DNA from 3 places in the Vibrio sp. JC009 genome. Region 3 is predicted to be linked to each of the others. Evidence: predicted binding sites of a transcription regulator. Region 3 holds the regulator's gene; each other region holds the start of a gene.

Region 1 (3,286 bases), 1.3 Mb from region 3:
AAATAAAGTATTCCATACTGGCGCCGGCAGGTGCTGTGGCGTCAGTCACTAATACCAGCTTCTCGCCTTTTATTTTGTGAGCGATTCTAATGTTAGCATAATCAACATGATAGCCGTCAGCGATAATGCCGGCATAAACTTCCGGTGTATCGTAAATGGCTCCGACTACTCCCGGCTCGCGCCCGGCCATAGGCGTCATGGCATTAAACAGGTGAGTTGCAAATGTGATACCCGCTTCAAATCCTTTTCTGGCTTCAGCGTAAGTGGCGTTGGTGTGACCAATGGACACAACGATGCCTGCATCTTTCAGACGTTTGATATGCTCAGGGTCGTTTTGCTCAGGTGCAAGAGTCACCTTAGTGACATACTGGCTGTTTTCACACAGAAAGCCGATCATGTCGTCGTCGGATCGACGGATAAAATCTGGGTTATGGATGCCTTTTTTCAGCACATTCAGATAAGGACCTTCAATATGAAGTCCCAGAGACTGGTTGGGGTACTGGCTCTGGTACTCTTTTTCGGCAGCCACTGCCTGACGCATATCTTTATCAGATGAGGTTATCAGAGTAGGCAGAAAACTGGTGCAGCCGGATTTCAGGTTGGCAAGATGCATTGTCTGAAGCGTTTCTGCGGAAACCTCATCGTTAAACATGACGCCGCCACAGCCATTTAACTGCAGGTCGATAAATCCCGGGCACAGATTTGCGCCGTTCAGATCTTTTACTTCGATATCTGCTGGAAGTTCTGAGTCAGGACATACTGAAACGATATCCATTCCGCCGATGACGACGGAATGGTTAAACAGCACATCGCTACCTGTATATATTTTGCAATTGGTTAGCGCATACACTTTATTTGTCCTCTATTATTTCAAGTCCTTGATGCTTTCCGCCTCCAGTTCCTTAAAGTATTTTACGGTTTTCACTTTAAGTTCCTGAGTAGAAGATTCATCACATACTATGACAGATTTTGCATGTAACTGAAGTGCCGTTACTGTCCATAGGTGGTTTACCGAGCCTTCAACGGCGGCCTCTAAAGCCAGCGCCTTGTTATGACCGGTAATCAGGATCATCACTTCTTTTGCATCCAGCAGTGTGCCGACACCGATAGTCAGAGCGTATTTCGGCACCTGATTGATGTCATTGTCAAAGAATCGTGAGTTGGCGATACGGGTATCTTCCGTCAGCGTTTTAATACGGGTACGCGAAGAGAGAGAAGAAGCCGGTTCGTTAAATGCGATATGGCCGTCGTTGCCTACACCGCCCATAAACAGGTCAATTTTGCCGTAAGACTTAATTTTTTCTTCGTAACGTCGGCACTCTTCTTCGTGATCTGACGTATTGCCATTCAGAAGGTTAATGTTTTTTTCTTGAATATCAACATGATTAAAGAAATTTTCATACATAAATGAACGGTAAGATTCCGGGTGGTCCGCAGGAATGCCCACGTATTCGTCCATGTTAAAGGTCACAACATGTTTAAAGCTTACTTCACCCTGATTATAAAGCTCAATCAGTCTTTTGTATGTGCTTAAAGGTGTGCCACCGGTAGGTAAGCCCAATACAAAAGGACGATCTTCTGTTGGTTTGAATTTATTGATTTTATTAACAATGTGTCGTGCTGACCACAGGCCGACATCTTGTGCTGTATTTAGTGGGATAAGTCTCATTGGGACACCTCAAGTTATATCAGAGAACGGTCAAATCATAATCAGTTTGATTTGTTATTTCGAATTATAAAATAAGTTTTATGATCTCGCTAGCAAATTAACCGTATTTGCGATTTTTGTAGTGACAAAAATCACAAATAAGCAGGTTTTAATTTGCGATGTAAAATTACCGGCATAAACTGAAAGGGACTAAATTGGAGAGCTAAAATAAGTTTTCCGAACCTAATATACATCCTATAGGGGGAATTTAAGGTGAATATTCTTGGTTATGCGCAAAAGCTTGGTAAAGCGCTAATGTTACCAATTGCAACTCTTCCGGTTGCAGCACTATTACTACGTTTAGGTCAGGGCGACCTGCTTGATATTCCATTTATGGCACAGGCTGGTGGTGCTATCTTCAGCAATCTTCCGCTTCTTTTCGGTCTTGGTATTGCCGTTGGCCTTTCTAAAGATGGTGCTGGCGCAGCCGGTATCGCTGGTGCTGTCGCTTACTTTGTTCTGACAGCAACCGCCCAAACCATTAACGCAGACATTAATATGTCTTTCTTCGGCGGTATTATCGCCGGTATTATCGCGGGCCATTCTTACAACGCTTTCCACGCTACCCGCCTTCCTGAATGGCTGGCATTCTTCTCAGGTAAGCGCCTGGTTCCAATTATGGCCGGTCTGTTTGCGCTGATCGCCGGTGCTATCGCAGGTATCGTATGGCCGGGTATTCAAAATGGTCTTGATGCACTGGCTCATGGCGTTTCTTCTTCCGGCTCTCTTGGCCAGTTCTTCTACGGTACGCTTAACCGTGCGCTGATCCCTGTTGGTCTTCACCATGTGCTGAACTCTTACTTCTGGTTCGGTATGGGTACTTGTCAGGAAATCGTTGTCGCGGCGGTTCCGGCTCTGAATGATGCAACTAAGCTTTGTGTTGACCCAGAGCTGGCTAAGTCTCTGATTGTCGGTCAGGAGCACACCTTTACATTTGCAAATGCAGTAACACCTGAAGTAACCACGGTTGTTGAGCAGGTGACTGACACTGTTAAATCTGGCGACCTGCACCGTTTCTTCGGTGGTGATAAAGGCGCTGGCGTATTTATGAACGGCTTTTTCCCAATCATGATGTTCGGTCTTCCGGGCGCGGCGCTTGCAATGTACTTTGCTGCTCCTGCTGAAAAACGTCATCAGGTAGGTGGTGCTCTGTTCTCAGTGGCATTCTGTTCATTCCTGACAGGTATTACTGAGCCTCTTGAGTTTATGTTCGTATTCCTGGCTCCGGCTCTGTATGCACTGCACGCAGTATTTACCGGTCTGGCTCTTGTTGTGGCTAACATGTTCGGCACACTGCACGGCTTCGGTTTCTCAGCAGGTCTGATTGACTTTGTTCTTAACTGGGGTCTGGCAACCAAACCTGTGATGTTGCTGATGATTGGCCTTGCTTTCGCAGCGCTTTACTTTGTGACCTTTACCTTCGCTATCCGCACATTCAACCTGAAGTCTCCGGGCCGTGAAGACGACGACGGTGAAGAAGCAGCAGACGATGCCGTAAAAGCGAAGCAAAATGGTGACCTGGCGAAACAGTACCTTGAAGTTCTTGGCGGTCATCAGAACCTTGAAAACATCGATGCA
Region 2 (3,286 bases), 1.0 Mb from region 3:
ACCGGAAGAAAAGGAATATCGCTGTCGTATAAAAACGGAGAGTCAGAGAACTTAAATATCTCATTAACAGCGGCAACCATACAGGCACTGGAGCGCCAGTTTGTTCCCAGTGTGTAGTGATCACTTACTTCGTTTCTTGCCTTGATATAGGTGAAGATATCCGCGCCCCGGAAACCATAGATAGCCTGTTTAGGGTCACCGATCATAAACAGCCCTGTTTCCGGATTATTCAGATAAACCCGGCCGAAAATGCTGTACTGCATCGGGTCGGTATCCTGAAACTCATCAATCATTGCCACCGGATACAGCTCGCATATCCGCCCCGCCAGCATGCCTTCTTCATCAAGATCAATGGCACTGGACAGCTGAGTCAGCAGGTCATCAAAAGAGAGCCAGCGTTTTTGCTGTTTTGCCTGCTCCAGCATCTCGCGACAGTTCTGTATGGCATGAGCAAGTACCGGCTCTTTCAGGCTGGGCTTTTCAGAAATAAACTGATTGATTGAGTGAAAAACTTCATGCTCAGGCAGCTTTTTACCTTCCGCTGTTTTCTCCCGAAGAAAATCTGCTGAGAACTTTTCCAGCTGTTCCGGGTAGTTATAATTGACGGTTTCACTGGCTGCCCACTCCGATATCAGGGCAATCCAGGCTGGCAGGTTCTTTTTAGTAAATGAACGCTTACTGACATCAGAAGCACTGATAATTCCGGCGATATCATCCTGGCACTCCTGCCACTCACGCTTTAGTTTATCAATCCGGTCAAGGTTAGCCTGATGCAGATTTTCCAGACTTCCGCTCATTGGCGTAACAGTCAGTTGCAGAGGGTTCCCGGTCAGGTAGCCTGAAATTTCTTTTAGCAGTGTCTTGGGTGAAGACCAGTAATCTCTTATCTGCGCCGCCAGCATATGGGAAAGCGAGTAGAAGTTTTTACGCCAGTAATCGGAGACCACCAGTGACTTTAATTTAGATTCATCGGTAACAAATTCGTTATTAAAGCGACTGCCCGACTCAAAGGCATTCTGAGTCAGCATTCGCTGGCAGAATCCGTGGATGGTGTAAACCGAAGCCTCATCCATCTGACGCTCGGCATCCAGCAGAGTTCTGGCCGCCCAGGGATGATCTTCGATATCCTCAAGCAGAGGCTTAATAACCGGATCACTGCTGACACCGCGCATAAAGGCGATTCTGGCATCATGAATCCGGCTTCTGATCCTGTCCCTCAGCTCAGCTGTTGCCGCTTCAGTAAAAGTCACCACCAGAATCTGATCCACGGTCAGCGGTTTCTGATGTCTGCTCTCTTCGGTGCCGTGCCCAAGTAAAAGGCGCAGATAAAGACCGGCGATGGTAAAGGTTTTACCTGTACCTGCCGAGGCTTCTATCAGTCTTGCTCCATGTAATGGAAAAGTCATGGTGTCGAGCGTTTGTGCCATTTCTCTGCCTTGTACCTTATTTTCTTCTGCGATGAATAGTGTGAGCCTGATCAAACAGCATATGTGATCCACCGCTAATAAATTTTAATTAATTACAATATGTGAATATATGAGAAGAGGTTTCGGGATCTGACTCACGGAATGTCATTCTCCCAATCGCTAGTATCGCTTCCACAGAATTTGTGGTCCCTCTGACCCTTGTGGCTGACCTGCGAAAAACCCTACACACAACTATTTTAAAGCAGGCAGCCACCCTACTTCTCTTCTGTGCTTCCCATATACTCTTCAATATCTTTACTGTGCGCTAAGGCGTTTAGTAATACACTTTGTGCATGTTGCAAAAGCTGTACGGATAAGGCTTCATTCCACTCAGGCCAGACCCGAGCAATATAGCTGTCCCGGCCTTCACCGCTGAAGTTATAGCCATCGTTAAAGGCTTTTTCCATTTTGCTAATCTCATCACCCTTTCCGCTCATCAAGGCTTCCGCTCCCGCCAGAACTGTTTTAGGAAAATAAGCTAACGGCTGATTCATACCCTCAAAGTAAAGCTCAACCAGGTGCTGTAAATAGACACCCGCTGACACAGAGTCAACCGGAAGCAGCACTTGATGCTGAATACCTTTGGCAGGATCCAGGCCGATTAAATGAGTTACCTTTGACTGAGCACTTACCGACATACAAAGGTGATCAATCCAGGCTGACAGCCAGTCCTGAGAGCGGATTTTGCCGCTGCGGTAACGAACCATTCCCGCCTGGTACTGACCGGATAACCAGCCGGTCAGCTGACAGCTTTTCTCCCTGCCTGCCGGTGTTATCTGAATATCCACCTCAATATCTTCCGCCGGGCTTTGGGTAATAAAGCTAAGCTCTTGCAGCAGTGCTGCGGCCTTTTCCTTGCCGGCTTCAAACTCAATATCACCAAAAGCGCCCACGGGAAGCACACCGACGGCTTTCTGATGCCGGATAAAACGCTCAGTTTCAGACTCTTCACTCTCGCCGGAGGATCTTGCCTCAAGCAATGTTTCCAGCAATGAATCGCGCAGCTTATAACTTTCCAGTCCATTTAAAACAAACGGCTCTTCATCTTCCTGCTGCTCGGCGGCATAGGCAAAATTTACCTTCAGGCGACGGTTAAAAAAGTACTGAACCGGCAGTCTCCAGAAGCGGTGCAGCTCTGTCAGCGGCAGCTCCATCTGAGTATCCGCTTCCTGCCAGATATCTTCCAGAGGCTGAATAAAGGGTTTACGCGACTGGCCTTTTTCATTCACCACAGGCAGCCATTCGCTGGCATAACTTGGCATCTCTGCGCTAAAGGCTGACTCACTAAAGGGCACCATTGGATGAAAATGCTCAAGCCAGCTTTTTACACTTGCTGCAGAGTCATCTGCAGGCAGGCTTTCATCACCCTCAAAACAAAAGTTCTCAGCACAATAATCAATAAGTTCCGAGACCAGAATGGAAGGAACCCGCTCACTGTTATCCTGAATAGAACGACCAACATAACTGATATAGAGACTCTCTTGCGCGGACAACAAAGCTTCAAGGAACAGGTATCTGTCATCATCGCGTCTTGAACGGTCACCGGGTATTGCTCTTTCGTTCATCAGGTCAAATCCGTCTTTAGGCATAGAGCGCGGATAAACGCCATCGTTCATTCCAAGCAGGCAAACCACCTTAAAAGGAATGGAGCGCATCGGCATAAGAGTACAGAAGTTTACCTGCCCGGCTAAGAAACGCTGGCTTACTCTGCTGCCGGAAAGTTTGTCTTTAAAATACTGGCAGATGACCGGAGGTGAAATCTCCTGCCCAAAACGGGCCTCTTCCAGCTGTTCACCCAGCCTTTGCAGAATGTCTCTGAT
Region 3 (3,286 bases):
CCTGCTAAGTTCACTAAAAGCCAATGCCATTAAAAAGCATGAAAAGCTCGATAAGGCACTTGGGATAAATCAGAAAACCATCCGCAGCCTGAAAACCCTGTATGGATTTGACGATCTGATAACCGCGCCTCTGCACGGTTTTCAGGGAGCCACGGATTACTATAACCGCTGCTCAGGTATACGGGTTCTGAATCAGGTATCCATTCCGTTGCAGGTTATCCATGCCCAGGATGATCCCTTTATGACGGAGGCTGTGATCCCTAAGTTTAAGCTTAACGACAATATCGACTACCGTTTGCTAAAGTCCGGCGGGCATGTGGGCTTTCTGTCCGGCAGCTTCAGAAAGCCGGAATTCTGGCTGGAGCAGGCGCTTCCTGCCTACTATCAACATATTAAGCAGTAATGTGAGAAAGCGACTATGATTATCCCTTGGGAACAGATAAACCCGGAGACACTGGAAAATCTGATTAAAGAATTTATTCTCCGTGAAGGAACCGATTACGGTGAAGTGGAAGTGTCACTGGAAGATAAAGCCGATCAGGTCAGAGAGCTGATAAAATCCGGAGAGGCCGTCATTCTCTATTCAGAACTGCACGAGACCGTAGATATAAAGTTAAGACGCGAGTTATAAGTAATTAAACCAATCCAGGACAAGGAATGTCATGTCAGCAAAACATCCCATCATAGCAGTAACAGGTTCATCGGGAGCCGGTACATCCACCACCTCTGAAGCCTTCAGAAAAATGTTCAATATGATGGACGTAAAAGCTGCCTGGGTGGAAGGTGACAGTTTCCACCGATACACCCGGCCAGAAATGGATGTGGCTATCCGCAAAGCCAAAGAGCAGGGAAAACACATCAGCTATTTCGGCCCGGAAGCCAATGATTTTGCTGCTCTCGAGCAGTTCTTCAGAAAGTACGGAGATGAAGGCACAGGTCAAATCCGTCGCTATCTGCACTCCTTTGACGAAGCGGTTCCCTATAACCAGATGCCCGGCACTTTCACCCCCTGGCAGGATCTGCCGGAGAACACAGATGTTCTGTTTTATGAGGGTTTACATGGTGGCGTAAGAGACGGAGATATTAACGTCTCCCAGCATGTGGATATGCTGATAGGCATGGTGCCGATAGTGAACCTGGAGTGGATACAGAAATTTATCCGCGATACGCGTGACAGAGGACATTCACGGGAAGCAGTGATGGACTCCATTGTCCGCTCCATGGATGACTACCTGAATTACATTACCCCTCAGTTTTCCCGCACTCATATTAACTTTCAACGGGTCCCCACAGTGGATACCTCTAACCCTTTGGATGCCAAAGCAATTCCGAGTCTGGATGAAAGTTTTGTTGTAATTAGGTTAAGAGGTATGAAAAATGTTGATTACCCGTACCTTCTGGCCATGCTCGACGGTTCTTTTATGTCACGCCACAATACGCTTGTGGTACCGGGGGGTAAAATGAGTTTTGCCATGGAACTGATCATACGTCCTATGCTTGCCCAACTGATAGAAACCGGTAAAATCGGTTAAAATGTTAACATTTGTCACATTTTTTCCAAGTCCGTGATCATGTGCACGAATTTGCGTAAAAAATCGCGTTTTTAAAGCGATCAAAATCAAGAAATCGATTGCAAAAAGAGATAATATTCTTAATCGAATTATAAGTTGCTTGCAGCTTTCAAAGAGAAATCCTATGCTAAACCACCTAATTGAGTGGCTTAGCAGCAAAGGAAAGCTGCTGAGCAGCAGGCCCTGCAGATAAAGTGAGATAATTATGGTTCTAGGTAAACCTCAAACCGATCCAACACTAGAGTGGTTTCTTTCACACTGTCATATTCATAAGTACCCATCAAAGAGTACTCTGATTCATGCTGGTGAAAAGGCTGAAACTCTGTATTACATTGTAAAAGGCTCTGTGGCTGTCCTAATCAAGGATGAAGAAGGTAAGGAAATGATTCTTTCTTATCTGAACCAGGGTGACTTTATTGGTGAACTGGGTCTTTTCGAAGAAGACCAGGAGCGTACAGCATGGGTTCGCGCTAAATCTCCATGTGAAGTAGCAGAAATTTCATTTAAGAAATTCCGTCAGCTAATTCAGGTAAACCCAGACATTCTGATGCGTCTGTCAGCTCAAATGGCAAGCCGCCTTCAGGTAACCAGCCAGAAAGTTGGTGACCTTGCGTTCCTTGACGTTACAGGCCGTATCGCACAAACACTTCTGAACCTGGCTAAGCAACCGGATGCAATGACTCACCCGGACGGCATGCAGATCAAGATCACCCGTCAGGAGATTGGTCAGATTGTTGGCTGTTCACGTGAAACCGTTGGCCGTATCCTGAAGATGCTGGAAGAACAGAATCTGATTTCTGCACACGGTAAAACTATCGTGGTTTACGGTACTCGTTAATTCTTTAGCGAAACAGTTTGTAAAAAGCGCAGCTCACGGGCTGCGCTTTTTTTATACCTTTTACTTACTACCCTTACCCCTTACCACTGGGTCATTCCGGAAGTTGCGAAGCTTCTATCCGGAATCTACTGTCAGCGCGTAGTAGGGCAGAAGAAACCTCTGACTCTACAACACCCAGAAAGTAGATCTCGGATATTGCTTTGCAATTCCGAGATGACGGCAGTGGGAGACAGCAAGAAATGTGCATCTTTTTACTGAACAATTAGCTTTAAGCAAGTATGGGCTACTGGTGACCAAAAGCTATTTAAGCTAACCTAAGCCAATTACAAAGAAAAAATCCAGTAAAAAACAATGGAAAAATTCGAATCAATTTACCAAAGAGCTGCCGAGCGTAAAGGGGGAGAAAAGCGCCTTGAGGAATTGCTCAGCAAGCCACTCAGCAGTGAAGAACTGGCAGCCATATCCAACGATCGCTGGCTTTCGGCTTTTACCATGAAAGTGTTTCAGTCGGGTATCTCATGGAGTGTGGTCCGCAAAAAGTGGCCTGACTTTGAAGAGGCATTTTTCGGGTTTAAGATCGAATCATTACTTATGCTGTCGGATGAACAGTGGGAAACCAAAGCACAGAACCCGGCTATCATACGCCACCTGACCAAAGTAATGTCCATCCCGGCCAATGCCCATATGATCCATAGCGCTTCCATTCAACATGATTCATTTGGTCAGATGGTGGCAAACTGGCCGAAAGAGGAGATTACCGGGCTTTGGGAGTACCTGAAAAAGAATGGAGCCCGTCTGGGCGGAAACACAGGTCCATACGCTTTAAGAACTCTGGGAGTCGATACTTTTATACTTTCATCCGATGTTGAATCTCATC

Evidence for each region. The regulator CRP, encoded in region 3, controls carbon source genes, mostly activating them, when cyclic AMP is high. The targets are predictions, from matches to a motif close to TGTGANNNNNNTCACA.
Region 1: nagE (N-acetylglucosamine-specific PTS transporter subunit IIBC) is a predicted target of CRP. The motif match lies at 1,790-1,805, and genes of this name have one in related genera.
Region 2: recB (exodeoxyribonuclease V subunit beta) is a predicted target of CRP. The motif match lies at 1,467-1,482, and genes of this name have one in related genera.

Annotation. Positions count from the first base shown of each region.
Region 1 is NZ_CP092106.1:2,263,776-2,267,061, reverse strand. Features, by position in the region: gene nagA (N-acetylglucosamine-6-phosphate deacetylase) at 1-850, opposite strand, end outside; gene nagB (glucosamine-6-phosphate deaminase) at 866-1,669, opposite strand; gene nagE (N-acetylglucosamine-specific PTS transporter subunit IIBC) at 1,922-3,286, shown strand, end outside.
Region 2 is NZ_CP092106.1:2,576,017-2,579,302, forward strand. Features, by position in the region: gene recB (exodeoxyribonuclease V subunit beta) at 1-1,427, opposite strand, end outside; gene recC (exodeoxyribonuclease V subunit gamma) at 1,682-3,286, opposite strand, start outside.
Region 3 is NZ_CP092106.1:255,390-258,675, reverse strand. Features, by position in the region: gene L3Q72_RS01230 (hydrolase) at 1-403, shown strand, start outside; gene L3Q72_RS01225 (YheU family protein) at 419-631, shown strand; gene L3Q72_RS01220 (phosphoribulokinase) at 663-1,532, shown strand; gene crp (cAMP-activated global transcriptional regulator CRP) at 1,777-2,409, shown strand; gene L3Q72_RS01210 (DNA-3-methyladenine glycosylase I) at 2,761-3,286, shown strand, end outside.